DNA from 2 places in the Luteimonas sp. 3794 genome. Region 1 is predicted to be linked to the other one. Evidence: predicted binding sites of a transcription regulator. Region 1 holds the regulator's gene; the other holds the start of a gene.

Region 1 (7,962 bases):
TGGCTGCTGATGGCCACCGCCGCGGCGCTGCTGCTCCTGGCCCTGGCCGACGCGCCCTACCAGAAGTGGAACTGGCGCCGGAAGCTGATGATGACGCGCCAGGAACTGCGCGAGGAAATGAAGGAGAGCGAAGGCCGCCCGGAGGTCAAGGGGCGCATCCGCCAGTTGCAACACGAGATGTCGCAGCGGCGGATGATGGAAGACATCCCCACCGCCGACGTCATCGTCGTCAACCCCACCCACTACGCGGTGGCGCTGAAGTACGACGGCGGTGCGATGGGCGCCCCCCGTGTCGTGGCGAAAGGCATCGACGAAATGGCGCTGCGCATCCGCGAAGTCGGCAAGAAACATCGGATCGCGCTGGTCGAGGCGCCGCCACTGGCACGCGTCTTGTATCGGGAAGCGGAGATCGGTCAGGAAATCCCCGTGAAACTCTACGCTGCCGTTGCCCAGGTGCTCTCCTACGTCTATCAGCTCCGCGACTGGCGGGCGGGCACGCCGCAACCGCAGCTGGCCGATCTGGGCGTCGTCGACGCTGATACCCGCGGCGCAGGCGCATGAGCGCGGTAATGGCGTCCGGCCCCCGCCGCGCATTCGACATGCTGCGCAACGGCCTGGGTGCGCCACTGCTGGTGATTGCGTTGCTGGCGATGATGGTGGTGCCGCTGCCGCCTTTGATTCTGGACATGCTGTTCAGCTTCAACATCGCGATGTCGCTGGTGGTGCTGCTGGCGGTGATCTACGTGCAGCGTCCGCTCGACTTCAGCATCTTCCCGATCGTGCTGCTGATCACCACGATGCTGCGCCTGGCGCTGAACGTGGCGTCCACCCGGGTCATCCTGCTCAACGGCCAGGACGGTCCGGGCGCGGCCGGCAAGGTCATCGAATCCTTCGGCGAGTTCGTCGTCGGCGGCAACTTCGCGGTCGGCATCGTCGCGTTCGCCATCCTGACGATCATCAACTTCGTGGTGATCACCAAGGGCGCGGGGCGCGTCTCGGAAGTCACCGCGCGCTTCATCCTCGATGCCATGCCCGGCAAGCAGATGGCGATCGACGCCGATCTCAACGCCGGCCTGCTCAATCGCGACGAAGCCAAGGCGCGTCGCGAGGAAGTCCGCCAGGAAGCCGACTTCTACGGTGCGATGGACGGCGCCAACAAGTTCATCCGCGGCGATGCGATCGCCGGCATCCTGATCATGTTCGTCACCATCATCGGTGGGCTGGCGATCGGCGTGATGCAGCACGGCCTGCCGGTGGGACAGGCCGCCGCCATCTACACCCTGCTGTCGATCGGTGACGGCCTGGTGTCGCAGATCCCCGCGCTGCTGGTGTCGTCGTCGGTCGCGTTGCTGGTCACCCGCGCCTCGCGCAAGCAGGACATGGGCGGCGCGATGAGCGGCCAGGTGTTCGGCCAGTACAAGGCGCTGACGATCGCGGCGATCATCCTGCTGGTGGTCGGCCTGGTGCCGGGCATGCCCAACCTCGCCTTCCTCAGCCTGGCGGCGGTGGTCGGCTACGGCGCCTGGGTGATGCGCAAACGCGCCCTCGACGCCGAACGCGCGGAAGCCGATCCCGATCTCGCCGCGCTTCCCTCGCCGGAACAGGTGGCCAATGCCGACCTGGGCTGGGACGACCTGCGGCCGGTGGATCCGCTCGGCCTGGAAGTCGGCTACCGGCTGATCCCGCTGGTCGACAAGGCCCAGGGCGGCGAACTGATGGCGCGGATCAAGGCCGTGCGCCGCAAGCTCACCCAGGACGTGGGCTTTCTGATCCCGCCGGTGCACATTCGCGACAACCTGGAACTTGCGCCCACCGCGTATCGGCTACTGGTCCACGGCGTGCCGGTGGCCACCGCCGAAGTCCATCCGGACCGGCTGATGGCACTCGATTCGGGCGGCGCCCTGCATCCGATCGACGGCCTGCCCGGCAAGGACCCGGCCTTCGGCCTGGACGCGCTGTGGATCCTGCCGGTGCAGCGTGCCAATGCCGAAGCCGCGGGCTATACGGTGGTCGATCCGGCCACCGTGGTCGCGACCCATCTGTCCCACCTGGTGCGCGAGCAGGCGCCGGAACTGCTCGGCCACGAGGAAGTGCAGCAGTTGCTGGCCACCCTCGCGCGCAGCGCGCCCAAGCTGGCCGATGACCTCACGCCCAAGGCGCTGCCGCTGGCGGTGGTCGTACGGGTGCTGCAGAACCTGCTGATCGAACGCATCCCGGTGCGCCAGCTGCGCCGCATCGCCGAGGCGCTGGTCGAGCACGCCGCGCATACCCAGGACCCGGCGCAGCTGACCGCCGTGGTGCGCACCGCACTGGGCCGCTTCATCGTCCAGGAAATCGCCGGGCCGGCCGAGGAACTGCCGGTCTACACGCTGGCGCCGAATCTGGAACGCGTCTTGCAGGATTCTGCACAGGGCGGTGGCGCTGCACTGGAGCCGGGCCTGGCGGAACGCCTGCAACAAAGCCTGGCCACGTGCGCGGGCGAGCAGGAAGCCAGGAACGAGCCGGCGGTGGTGCTGGTACCCGGACAGGTCCGCGCCGCGCTGGCGCGCCTGGTCCGGCACAGCGTCCCCAACCTCTCGGTGCTGTCCTACAACGAAGTGCCGGAAGACAAGCGCTTGAAGCTCCTGGGAACGATCAATTGAACAGGTACTGGTCAGACGTGATGGACGACACAACGCAGCCGCGGGACCCCATGCAGGGTAGAACCGGCGCCACGCCGGGCTGCCCGCAGACCGGGCGCTGGCCACCACGTCGAGGACCGGTGCCCGCGACGGCGGATCCGGCCGCGCGGCGCATGCATCTCCCGCTGCCGCGTGTCACCCCCTGCAAGGGTCCGCCCCCCGACCCGTTGCCGTCCCTGCTCCGCCGCGTCTCGAACCACTTCTCACGCACTCCGAATTCCGGGCTCCCGACATGAAAATCCGCCGTTTCGTCGCCGCCGACATGCGTAGCGCCCTGCAAATGGTGCGCGAGGCGCATGGCCCGGACGCTGTGATCCTGTCCAACCGCCGGACCGACGAAGGCGTGGAGATCGTCGCGGCCAGCAATTACGACGAGGGCTACGTGCAGCGGGCCATCGAGGATGCGCAGCGCGACGCGCCCGCGGCCGCCCCGCCGCTGGCGACGATGCTGCGCGGCAGCCGCGCCATGCGCGACGACGAGGCCGCGCTGGCGCCGTCCGAACGCTGGCTGCGCGACCTCGCAGCCCCACCGGCGGCCCCGGCTGCGCCGACGCCGCAGCGGGCCGAGGCATCCGCTCGCACTGGCGCAACGCTGGCGGCGGCGCCCGTTGCCGTCGCCGCCGCGCAGGCTTCCGCGCCGGTACCGGCTGCGTTCGCCCCGCCGGCCGAACTGGCCCGCTTCGATCTCGATGGCCCCACCTTCGCCGAACTGCTGGCCGCCGGCCACCGCGACGACACGCCGGCCGCGCCGCGCACCGCAGCGCCTGTGGCCGCGGCACCGCGCTCCGCTCCGGAACCGGCGCGCGCGGCAGCACCCGCGCCCGTTTCCGCCGCGCTCACCCAGGACGACGGTTTTCCGTCGCCGAGCGCGCCCGAGCCGGCGGTCCTGTCGGCCGTGCCCAGCCTGCCCGTCCCCTCAAGTGACAGGGAACTGGCGCAGATGCGCGACGAGCTCGCGCAGATGCGCATGATGATCGAGCGTGAGATGGCCCGCCTCACCGACGAGCGCCTGCGCGGTTCGCCGGCGCGCGCCCAGGCCATGGAACTGATGGAGGATTACGGCTTCGACGCCGGCATCACCCGCGACACCGTGCTGCAGATTCCCGCCGACACCCCCGATTCCCGCGTGCGCGGCCTGATGCTCGCCCTGCTGTCCAAGCGCCTGCCGGTCTGTCCGATCGACCCGCTGAGCGAAGCGGGCGTGATCGCCCTCGTCGGTCCCACCGGTGCCGGCAAGACCACGACCATCGCCAAGTTGGCGGCGCTGTATGCGTCCCAGCACCAGGCGCGCGATATCGCCCTGGTGACGACGGACACTTCGCGCATCGGTGGACGCGAACAGCTGCACAGCTACGGCCGCCAGCTCGGCATCGCCGTGCATGAGGCCGACAGCGAAACCGGCCTGGTGCAGTTGCTGCAGAAGCTGGAGGACTACAAGCTGGTGCTGGTCGACACCGCCGGCCTGAGCCAGCGTGACCGTGCGCTGGCCGGCCAGCTGAACTGGCTGCGCGCCGCCCGCAACGTGCGCACCTTGCTGGTCCTGCCAGCCAATACCCATTTCGCCGATCTCGACGAGGTGGTCCGCCGCTTCGACAGCGTGCGCCCGCAGGGCGTGGTGCTGACCAAGCTGGACGAAACCGGCCGCCTGGGCAGCGCCCTGTCGGTCGCCGTCGACCACCAGTTGCCGCTGACCTGGGTCACCGATGGCCAGCGCGTGCCCGAAGACCTGCACCGGGCGAATGCCGCCCATCTGGTGCTTCGCCTTGAAGATCTGCGCCGCGATGCCGATAAGCCGATTGTCCCGGAACATACCCATGCCGTCGCCTGAGCTGCTCCCGATGTCCTCCGCGCCCTTCCAGCCCGTCCGCACCCTCGCCGTCACCGGCGGCAAGGGCGGCGTCGGCAAGACCAACGTATCGGCCAATCTGGCCGTCGCGCTGTCGGGCATGGGCCAGCGCACACTGCTGCTCGATGCCGACCTGGGCCTGGCCAACGTCGACGTGCTGCTGGGCCTGTCGCCCAAGCACACGCTGGCCGATCTGGTGGCCGGACGCTGCGAACTCGACGACATCATTCTCGAAGGCCCCGCGGGCGTGCTCGTGGTCCCCGCCGCTTCCGGGCGTCGCCACATGGCCGAGCTGCGTCCCGCCGAACATGCGGGGCTGGTGAACGTGTTCAACGACCTGCAGCGTGACCTCGACCTGCTGGTCGTCGACACCGCCGCCGGCATCACCGATTCGGTGCTGACCTTCTGCCAGGCCGCGCAGGACGCGATTGTCGTGGTCTGCGACGAACCGGCCTCGATCACAGACGCCTACGCCCTGATCAAGGTGCTGGCGCGCGAGCGTGGGGTGAACCGGGTGCAGGTGGTGGCCAACATGGTCCGCAGCCCGCAGGAAGGCCGCAACCTGCACGAGAAACTCTCGCGCGTGTGCGAGCGCTTCATCGGTGATGTGTCCTTGAACTATCTGGGCGCGGTGCCGCAGTGCGACTGGCTGCGCATGGCCGTACAGCGCCAGCAGGCCGTGGTCACCGCGTATCCGGGCAGTCCGTCGGCACGTGCGCTGATCGAGATCGCCCAGCGCGTCTCGCGCTGGCAGGCACCGACCGCGCCGCGCGGCCACGTGGAATTCTTCGTCGAGCGCATGTTGCGCCAGGGAGCAGTCGCATGAGCCTCGCCGCACGTCAGCAGTACCAGTCGGTGCAACGCGCCGTCGCCCCCGATGTCGATCCGCTCGTGCAGCACGCCGAACTGGTGCGCCGGATCGCCCATCACCTTGCTGCGCGGCTGCCGGCCAGCGTCGAGATCGACGACCTGATCCAGGCCGGCATGATCGGGCTGCTCGAGGCCTCGCGCAGCTACGACGCCGACCAGGGGGCCTCGTTCGAAACCTATGCCTCGATCCGCATCCGCGGCTCGATGATCGACGAGATCCGCCGCGGCGACTGGGTGCCGCGCTCGGTGCACCGGCGCGCCCGCGACGCGGCCTCGGCGATCCGTTCGATCGAGCAGAGCACCGGCCGCGCCGCGAGCGCCCACGAGGTCGCCGCGAAGCTGGAGATGCCGCTGGAGGATTACCAGCGCCTGCTCGAGGACGCCGCTCGCGGTCAGGTGCTGAGCCTTGATTCGCACATCGAAGACCACGGTGAGGTGGAACCGGTCAACCGCGGCGGCGGCCCCACGCCGCAGGAAAACCTGGTGCGTGGCGAATTCGGCCGCGAGCTGATGTCCGCGATCGGCCACCTGCCCGAGCGCGAGCAGCTGGTGCTGTCGCTGTACTACGAACAGGAACTCAATCTGAAGGAAATCGGCGCCGTGCTCGGCGTCAGCGAGTCACGCGTCTGCCAGATCCACGGCCAGGCCGTGGTGCGCCTGCGCGGCCGTCTCACCGCCTTCGAACTCGCCGATACCGGTTACGGTGCCGACGACTGATGTCACGCTCACTCTGGAGTCCGTTTTGAACAAGAACATCCGCATCCTGGTCGTCGACGATTTCTCGACGATGCGCCGGATCGTCAAGAACCTGCTGTCCGATCTGGGCTTCAACAACACGGTCGAGGCGGAAGACGGCAACAGCGCACTCGCCGTGCTGCGTCAGGACGCAGTGGAACTGGTCGTCACCGACTGGAACATGCCGGGCATGACCGGCATCGAACTGCTGCGCGAAATCCGCGCCGACCCCAAGTTCCGCGCCCTGCCGGTGCTGATGGTCACCGCGGAAGCCAAGCGCGAGCAGATCATCGAAGCCGCGCAGAACGGCGTGAACGGCTACATCATCAAGCCGTTCACCGCGCAGACCCTCGAAGAAAAGCTCGGCAAGATCTTCGAACGCCTGGGGACCGCGGCATGACCGCCACCGCCACCGAACGCAGCCAGCTCGCCACGCTGCTCCATGACGCCCTCGAAGCGCTCGAGCGCGGCGACGAGGACGGCTGGCGCCGGCAGATCGATGCGCTGGCCGCCGCGCGCGCGCGCAGCCTCGTCAGCGGTCTGGGACGCCTGGCCCGCGATCTTTCGCAGGCCCTCGACACGCTGCCGCCCACGCCGGCCGAGGGCAACGGACTCGACGACGCGTGTGCGCGCCTGGACCACGTGGTCGAGATGACCGAACAGGCCACCCATCGCACGCTCGACCTGATCGACGACAGCCGCGCGCTCGTGGCCCGGCTCAAGGAAGGTCCGCTCGACGACACCCAGACCGGTACCGTGGAATCGCTGCGCGAGAACCTGCGCGAGATGGCGCTGGCGCAGAGTCACCAGGACCTGGGCGGGCAGATCATCCGCCGCGTCGCAGGCATCGTGCGCGGCGTGCACGAAGGCTTCGGCGCGCTCGGCCTGCCGCCGAAGGAAGACAACGCGCGCGGCAACGGGCCGGCGGTGTCGGGGCTGGACCGCCACACCGTCGGCCAGAGCGACGCCGACGACCTGCTGTCGAACCTGGGGCTCTGAGCCATGCAGTCGCCCGACATCGTCGCCGACTTCGTGCTTGAAGCACGCGAACTGCTGGACGACCTCGGCGGGCAACTCGTTGGCCTGGAACAGACGCCCGATGATCGCGAGCGCCTCAATGCGGTGTTCCGCGCCTTCCATACGCTCAAGGGCGGTGCCGGCTTTCTTGGCGCGGTACCACTGGTGCAGTTGTGCCACGCCGCCGAGGAAACCCTCGGCATGGTGCGCGCCGGCCAGGCGGCGCTGCTGCCGCGTCACTTCGACGCCGCGCAGCAGTCGCTGGACTGGCTGCAGGCGATGGTCGATGCGATCGAATACCAGGACACCGTTCCGAGCGCGCCGGATGCGTTGATCGCCGGCTTCGCGCCGTTCGACGTTCCCGCGGCCGCGCCGGTGCGCGCTGCCGCGCCGCCCCAGGCCGCGCCCGCAGCCGGCGGCGACGGCATGATCACCGACGACGAGTTCGAGTCGTTGCTCGACCAGTTGCACGGCGAACGCGCACCGGGTCTGCAGACCGGTCCCGCCCCCGACCCGGGGATGATCGGCGACGACGAGTTCGAAGCCCTGCTCGACCAGCTTCACGGTGCCGGCGTGCCGGGCGCGTCTGTTGGCGTGGCGCCGACCGCCGCCGTCCCGCCTGCCGACGACATGATCGGCGACGACGAATTCGAGGCCCTGCTCGACCAGCTGCATGGCGGCGCCGCGCCGGGCACGGTCGCGGCGCCGGCTGCAGCTGCACCCGCGGCCCCGGCCGCCATCGCCCCGCCACCGCGTCGCCCGCCGCCGCCAGCCGCCAAGACGGATGCAGCGGCGCCGACGAGTGAGCGCGAA
Region 2 (7,962 bases), on a different contig from region 1:
CTGCGGGCCGGCGCCCGGACCCTGCACGACCAGCGGATTCTCGGCGTAGCGAGCGGTGGTGAACTGGACAAGATTGTCGGTCAGACGTGTGTGCATGCACGCATGATCGGCGGGAAGTGCACGGACGCCAACACTGGCGTCCCCGCCGGCCTCGAGCCGGGCGATATGGCGCAGGCCGCGCCCTTGCGCGCGGGCGGCGTCCAGACGCGCCTGCATCGGCGCGTCGAGTTCCGACAGGCGCTGCAGGAACTCGTCGAGCGGCACCTCGCGCAGCGCTTCGGGCACCAGGCTTTCCACATCGACATCCGCCAGCGACAGCGTGCGACCGGCCTCGCGCGCGAGGATCACCAGCTTGCGCGCGACATCGAGACCGGACAGATCGTCGCGTGGATCAGGCTCGGTATAGCCGAGCGCGCGCGCTTCCCGCACGAGTTCGGAGAACGGCCGGCTGCCGTCGAAACTGTTGAACAGCCATGCCAGCGTGCCCGACAGCATGCCGTCAATCGCGTGCAGGGTGTCGCCGGTATCGAGCAGGTTGCGCAGCGTCACGATGACCGGCAGACCGGCGCCCACCGTGGCCTCGTACATGAAGCGGCTGTGCCCGGTGACGCGCGCCTCGGCGATCCGCGCATAACGCGTCCAGTCGCCACTGCCGGCGTGCTTGTTCGGGGTAACCACATGGATGCCGGCGGCGAGCCAGTCTTCGTACTTCGCGGCCACGGCGTCACTGGCGCTGCAGTCGACGATCATCGCGTGCGGCAGGTGGTCGGCGCGGACGTGCGCGGCGAAGGCGTCGAGATCGCAGGCGTCGGCGTGGTCGCCGAGCAGGGCGCCCGCGGTATCCGGATCGAGCGCGGCATCGCTCAGATACATGCGCCGGCTGCTGGCGATCGCCCGCAGGCGCAGATCAACACCGGCGCGCGCGCGCAGCGCCGGGATCACCTCGGACAATTGCGCCAGCAGCGCGCGGCCCACATTGCCGGGCCCGATCACGCCGACCGACACCGTTTGCGGCGACAGCCAGAACGCAGCGTGCGCGGCGCGCAGGGCGCGGGTGGCGTCGTCCTGCGCGATCGCGACCGAGATGTTGCGTTCACTCGCGCCCTGGGCGATCGCGCGGATGTTGACCCGGGCCTGGGCAAGGCCGTCGAACAGCCGCGCGGCGACGCCCTGGCTGCCGACCATGCCGTCGCCGACGGCGGCCAGCACGCACAGGCCGGTCTCCAGGCGCACGCCCTCGACCTGGCCGCCGGCGATCGCATCCGCGAACGCGTTTTCGATGGCCGCACGTCCACGCGCCGCCTCGGGCGCGCGCACCACGCAGCAGATCGAATGCTCCGACGAGCCCTGCGAGATCATCGTCACCGACACCCCCGTCGCATGCAGCGCCGCGAACAGCGTTTCGGCCACGCCGGGCACGCCGGCCATGCCGCTGCCGGTGAGTTCCAGCACCGCCATGTCGTCGACGATGCTCAGGCCCTTGACCGGCGAGCGTGCGGCCTCGCCCAGCGCATCAATGCGTGTACCGCGTGTGGATGGCGCAAGGGCGTTGCGGATCGATAGCGGGATGCCGCGTGCCTGCAACGGCACGATGGTGCGCGGATGCAGCACCTTGGCGCCGAAGTAGGCAAGTTCGCAGGCCTCGGCGTACGACAGTGCGCTCAGGCACACGGCATCGGGGACCAGTCGCGGATCGGCCGACAGCACGCCGTCCACATCGGTCCAGATGGTCACCGCGTCGGCATCGAACAAATCCGCCAGCAACGTGGCCGAGTGGTCACTGCCGTTGCGACCGAGAGTGGTCGCGTGTCCGTCCGGCGTGCGCGCCACGAAGCCGGTGGCGACCACATGCGCCTGCGGATGGCGCGCGCGCCATCCGGCCAGACACCTCAGGCTGGCTTCGCGGTCGACATGCATGCCGATCTCGCTGCCATGCACGACCAGGACCTCGCGCGCATCCAGGCGGGCCCAGCCCGCAGGCTCGCCGCCGAGCGCGGCGTGCATCAGCCAGGCGCTGCACAGTTCGCCATGGCCCCAGATGCGTTCGGACACCCGCAGCGCGGCGTCTTCTGTGGCGAACGCCAGCGCGCCCAGGTCCGCGTGCAGCGCGGCCGCCTCGGCGTCCAACCGCGCGATCAGGGTTCCGGTGTCGGCGCCCGGGATCGCGTGCGCCGCCTCGTGGTGACGGGCTTGCAGGGCCTGCCAGCCCGGCGCCCAGTCACCGCCACCGCGCGCAACGGCAGCCAAAGCGACCAGCGCGTCGGTGACGCCGCGCATGGCAGACACCACGACTACGCTGGCGCCGTCGGCGACGGGTGCGGCCAGGCGCGCGGCCGCAGCGATACGGCCGGCATCGGCCAGGCTGGTGCCGCCGAACTTGTGCAACTGCAGGCGGGAAAGCGGGTTGGACGGGACAGCGGACATCAAAGGCTCCTTGGGTCGGGGCCCCGCATCGCGTTCCGGGTCAGGCGGCAGCGCCGCACCCGGTTCGGGTGCGGAGCGGCGTGCTGGATCAGTTGGACACGCCCGTCCACACCCGTGTTCGGGTGGTACCGGTCGTAATGGTGAGGGTGGTCTGCGCGGCCGCATATCGACACGCCGCGGCCGCCGGAACGGCGGTGATCTGCAGGCGGGGGTCGGGGCGGCGCATGACCCGAGCATCCACCCCGATGGTGCGGCGCGTCAAGCGGGCGCCTCAACGTGGCGCGCGCGCGGCCGCTAACGTGAGACAGCGCGGGAGAACGGGTGCATGGCGGAGTCGACGGATATGCGGGGCGGGGCGGACCCGGGCGCGGCGTGCGCGGCCTTGCCGGATGCGCCGGTCGCGCTGCTGCGCCTGGACGCGGCGGGGCACCTGCTCGACGCGAACCGCGTGGCCATCGACATGCTGGCCCTCGCGCCTGGAATGCTCGACGGCCAGACCCTGGGGGTGCCCTGGGGCATGCCGCTCGACGCGCTGCGCGGCACCGACGGCGTGTGGGTCGCGCCCGGCGCCGATCCCGCATCGCGGGTGCGCTACCAGGCAGATCCCGATCACGGCGGCTGGATCCTCTCGTTGCCGCATCCCGAAACCGCCGCCCTGCTGCGCCAGGCCGCCGTCCTGCACGAGGCGGCGGGCGAGGGCGTGGCAGCAGGCGGCCTGCAGCCGCTGGTCCAGGCCTTCGAAGACGGGCGCGCCGCGCAGCGCCTGCTGGAGCGGATCGGCGATCTGCTCACGCGCTGCGATCTCGACCTCGGCGCACTGGAGAACGCCGACGAAAAAGATGCGCCACTTGTGCGCCGGCTGTCGGCAGGCTTCGGCAACCTCGCCGAGGCGATCCGACAGGCGGTGGTCCTGTCGGTGGGCATTGCCGACGAAGTGCCGCATCTGGTCAGTGAGAACGACGAACTCGTGCGCCAGTCGCAGGCGCAGCTCGAAGCGCTGGAATCGGTGCTCGCCGCAAGCCGGCGGTTGCTGGCGGACCTGCAGGCGGTCACCGGCGAGCTCCAGGCGGTGCGGGATGTGGCCGGCAACGCGGACGAGCGCGCCCGCGCCGGCATCGAGGCCGCGCGGGCGCTGGCCGATTCGATGGCAGCGGTGCAGCAGCGCTCCGCCCGCGCCAACGAGGTCATCGAGGTCATCGACACCGTCGCCTTCCAGACCAACATCCTCTCGATCAACGCCAGCATCGAAGCCGCCCATGCCGGCGACGCGGGACGCGGCTTCGCCGTGGTCGCCAGCGAGATCCGCCGGCTGGCAGACCGTGCCGCGAGTGCGGCGCGGGATGTGCGCGGCATCATCGGCGAAACGGTCTCCGCCCTCGGCGAGGGCGCCGCCTCGGCGCAGCACACCGGACAGGTGCTCGACGGCATCGGCGAGCTGCTGGGCGGCGCCGGCCGCGCGATGGCGTCGGTGGCCCAGCGGATCGATGCGCAGAGCGGCGAGATCGCCGCCATCGACCAGGCGGTCGAACACGTCGTCGGCCTGGGTCGCAGCAATCTCGAGCATGCCGCCCATGTCGCCGAGCGCAGCGAGGCCCTGGGCCGCAACGCGGCCACGCTGCACGACGGCGTGGGCCTGTTCCGTCTGCCCGCCGATCCGATGCGCACACCGCGCCACGCCTGCGTGCTCGGCCTGGCGCAGGCGGCGGCATCGGCCATCGGCCAAGCCCTGGCCCAGGCCGTCGCCCAGCGCGAGATCGACCTGGCCGCACTGTTCGCCCGCGAGTACGAGCCGATTCCCGGCGTGAGTCCGGCCAAATACCGCAGCGTCTTCGATGCCCTCTGCGACCGGGTGCTACCGCCGCTGCAGGAACCGGTGGCCGGCGCGCATCCCTGGATTGTCTTCGCGATCAGCGCCAACCCCGATGGCTATGTGCCCACCCACAACCAGCGCTTCTGCCAGCCCTTGACCGGCGATCACGCCCGCGACCTTGTCGGCAACCGCACCAAGCGCATTTTCGACGATCGGGTCGGACGCAGCGTCGGTGCGCACACCGACCCCTGGCGCCTGCAGGTCTACCGGCGCGACACCGGCCAGATCATGTTCGACCTCTCGGTGCCGATCTACGTGAGCGGCCGTCATTGGGGCGGGTTCCGCGTCGGCTACACGCTGGAGTGACGCCAGCGGCGCTGGCATCGCACCTGTCTTCGCGGTCTAATGCGCGCTGAAGCGGGGGTACCGGCGTCGCCGGTTGAGACAGTCCCTTCGAACCTGATCCGGTTGATACCGGCGTAGGGAAGCTTCGCAGGACCTGCCGCAGAACCGTCTTGTCGCATGCGCAATGCGGCTGGCGTCGCGCCGGGCCCGCGCCGCCGCTTCGTCCGCGAGAAGGAGAGCCCACCCCGGGTTCCCGTTCGCCACCACAGGACGAATGCGATGAATGCCGTGCCTTCCACACTGCTGCAGCAGACCGACCAGCTGTCCGAATCGGTGACGCGCCCGATCCCGGGCTCGCGCAAGATCCATGTCGAAGGTTCGCGGCCCGACCTGCGCGTGGCGATGCGCGAGATCGTGCAGACGCGCACGCCGACACTGTTCGGCGGTGAGGAGAACCCGCCGATCACCGTCTACGATCCGTCCGGCCCGTACACCGACCCGGATGTCACGATCGATCTGGCCGCTGGCCTCGCGCCATTGCGCGCGCGCTGGATCGAGGAGCGCGGCGATACCGAAGCACTGTCGGCATTGAGCTCGGCATTCGGACGTGGCCGCGAGCACGACCCCAAGCTCGACCATGTCCGCTTTCCGTCGCGAATCCTGCCGCGCGTGGCGAAGGCCGGCGCCAACGTCACCCAGATGCATTACGCGCGCCGCGGCATCGTCACCCCGGAAATGGAATACGTCGCGATCCGCGAGAACCAGCGGATCGAGCTGGTACGCGACGCACTGCTGCGCCAGCAGCATCCGGGCGAGGCCTTCGGCGCCAATATTCAGCAGGTGATCACGCCGGAGTTCGTGCGCGATGAAATCGCCCGCGGCCGCGCGATCCTGCCCAACAACATCAATCATCCCGAGAGCGAGCCGATGATCATCGGCCGCAACTTCCTGACCAAGATCAACGCCAACATCGGCAACAGTGCGGTGAGTTCCGGCATCGCCGAGGAAGTGGAGAAGCTGGTCTGGTCGATTCGCTGGGGCGGCGACACGGTGATGGATCTGTCGACCGGCAAGCACATCCACGAGACGCGCGAGTGGATCATCCGCAATTCGCCGGTGCCGATCGGCACGGTGCCGATCTACCAGGCGCTGGAGAAGGTGGACGGTCGCGCCGAGGAACTGACCTGGGAGATCTTCCGCGACACGTTGATCGAGCAGGCCGAGCAGGGCGTCGACTACTTCACCATCCACGCCGGCGTGCTGCTGCGTTACGTGCCACTGAGCGCGAAGCGGGTGACCGGCATCGTCTCGCGCGGTGGCTCGATCATGGCCAAGTGGTGCCTGGCGCATCACCGCGAGAGCTTCCTCTACACGCACTTCGAGGACATCTGCGAGATCATGAAGGCCTACGACGTGGCGTTCTCGCTCGGCGACGGCCTGCGCCCAGGCTGCATCGCCGATGCCAACGACGCCGCGCAGTTCGGTGAGCTGGAGACGCTCGGCGAGCTGACCAAGATCGCGTGGAAGCACGACATCCAGACCATGATCGAGGGCCCTGGTCACGTGCCGATGCAGCTGATCAAGGAGAACATGGACAAGCAACTGGTCGAGTGCGGCGAAGCGCCGTTCTACACGCTAGGCCCGCTGACGACCGACATCGCCCCGGGCTACGACCACATCACCAGCGCGATCGGCGCGGCGATGATCGGCTGGTACGGCTGCGCGATGCTCTGCTACGTGACGCCGAAGGAGCACCTGGGCCTGCCGAACCGCGAGGACGTGCGCGACGGGATCATGGCCTACAAGATCGCCGCGCATGCCGCCGATCTCGCCAAGGGTCATCCCGGCGCGCAGGTGCGCGACAACGCGCTGAGCAAGGCGCGGTTCGAGTTCCGCTGGCAGGACCAGTTCCATCTCGGCCTGGATCCGGAAAAGGCGCAGAGCTTCCACGACGAGACCCTGCCGAAGGATGCGCACAAGGCGGCCCATTTCTGCTCGATGTGCGGCCCGCACTTCTGCTCGATGAAGATCACCCAGGACGTGCGCGACTACGCTGCCGAGCACGGCGTGGATACGACGGATGCGCTGGCGGCGGGCATGGCGGAGAAGTCGGCGGAGTTCCGCGCCCAGGGCGCCGAGGTCTATCGTCCGGGCTGAGGGCAGGGCCGGCGCATGAACCGCTCCAGGCGCCGTCGCATCCGCGCGACGCGACGGCGCGTATGTTCAGGACCGGTATCGGGACAGCGCGTCACGATCCGCCAGACAACAGGGAGATCCGACATGAAGATTTCGACGTCCCGCGTCGCCGGCTGGCTCGTGGCGCTGTGCGGCATCGCGCTGCTCGCGGGCTGTGCCACCGGCCCCCGTATCACCACCGAGGCCGATCCTCGTGCGGATTTCTCGGCCTACCGCACCTGGTCCTTCTACACGCCGCTGGCGATCGAGAAGGACGGGTACGAGACCCAGACCAGCGAAATCACCAAGGCCGCCGTACGCGCCGAGATGGAGCGCCGCGGCTACCGCTACAGCGAAACCAATCCGGATCTGTGGGTGAACATCAACGCCTACATGGAACGTCGTACCGACGTGAGCAGCGTGCCGACGGTCGATTATGCGTACTACTACAGCTATCGCCACCGCGGTTATTTCGCGGTGCCGTACTGGAACGAACGCACCAGCGTGTACCGCTACACCGAGGGCACGATGAACGTCGATCTGGTCGATGCGCGCGAGAAGCGCCTCGTCTGGGAGGGCATCGCCGTTGGCCGGGTCGCCAACATGAGGCCGGACCAGCGCGCGCAGCGGATCAATTCGACGATCGCCGAGATCTTCGCGAACTACCCCCACCAGGCCGGCGCACGCGCGCAGGCCCTGTAAGTCGGGCATCCGCTGCTGCGGTGAAAAAACGGGCCTTGCGGCCCGTTTTTTTTGGTGGCATGCGCCGTCGGCTGGCGGACGAACGGCGGAAGTCTGTGCCAGTTTGAACCGCGTCCGGTAGCCGTCCAGTCCTCTCCCCGCCGCGTGACTGGGCCACTGACGACGGGCGTCCCATGTTCGAGTCCCGGCGCAGAGGAAGTCCGTCGAGACACGGGGGTCCAGCGTCGCGCAGCTGATCACCGAGGCATGACCCGTCAGGACCGTCGGGAGGGCGGTTCCGATCAGGGCCGATGTTCTGTCACGGGCCTCAGCGACACTGGCGTCATGCAGGCGGGTGGCAGCCCGCTTGGCCCGGCCGTGTTTCCAGCCCGGGCATGACCTGTGCCACGCGCGTTGTGCGGAATGCGGCGTCAGGCTGCGCAGCATTCAGCCTGCCTTGGCTAATCTCCCCGCCTGCCTGTTGGTGCCCAGATGTCAGAACCGATGCCTCCCGACGTGCCGGCGCC

Evidence for each region. The regulator FliA, encoded in region 1, starts transcription of late flagellar genes. The targets are predictions, from matches to a motif close to TAAAGTTTNNCNNNCNNNGGCCGATAA.
Region 2: J2X52_RS11415 (methyl-accepting chemotaxis protein) is a predicted target of FliA. The motif match lies at 2,696-2,722, and genes of this name have one in related genera.

What each region holds. Positions count from the first base shown of each region.
Region 1 is NZ_JAVDVJ010000002.1:223,534-231,495, reverse strand. Features, by position in the region: gene flhB (flagellar biosynthesis protein FlhB) at 1-561, shown strand, start outside; gene flhA (flagellar biosynthesis protein FlhA) at 558-2,642, shown strand; gene flhF (flagellar biosynthesis protein FlhF) at 2,914-4,509, shown strand; gene J2X52_RS04640 (P-loop NTPase) at 4,496-5,353, shown strand; gene J2X52_RS04635 (RNA polymerase sigma factor FliA) at 5,350-6,114, shown strand; gene cheY (chemotaxis response regulator CheY) at 6,140-6,532, shown strand; gene J2X52_RS04625 (protein phosphatase CheZ) at 6,529-7,131, shown strand; gene J2X52_RS04620 (chemotaxis protein CheA) at 7,135-7,962, shown strand, end outside.
Region 2 is NZ_JAVDVJ010000007.1:76,791-84,752, forward strand. Features, by position in the region: gene thrA (bifunctional aspartate kinase/homoserine dehydrogenase I) at 1-2,424, opposite strand, end outside; gene J2X52_RS11415 (methyl-accepting chemotaxis protein) at 2,750-4,600, shown strand; TPP riboswitch at 4,644-4,738, shown strand; gene thiC (phosphomethylpyrimidine synthase ThiC) at 4,859-6,736, shown strand; gene J2X52_RS11425 (DUF4136 domain-containing protein) at 6,860-7,456, shown strand; gene J2X52_RS11430 (winged helix-turn-helix domain-containing protein) at 7,940-7,962, shown strand, end outside.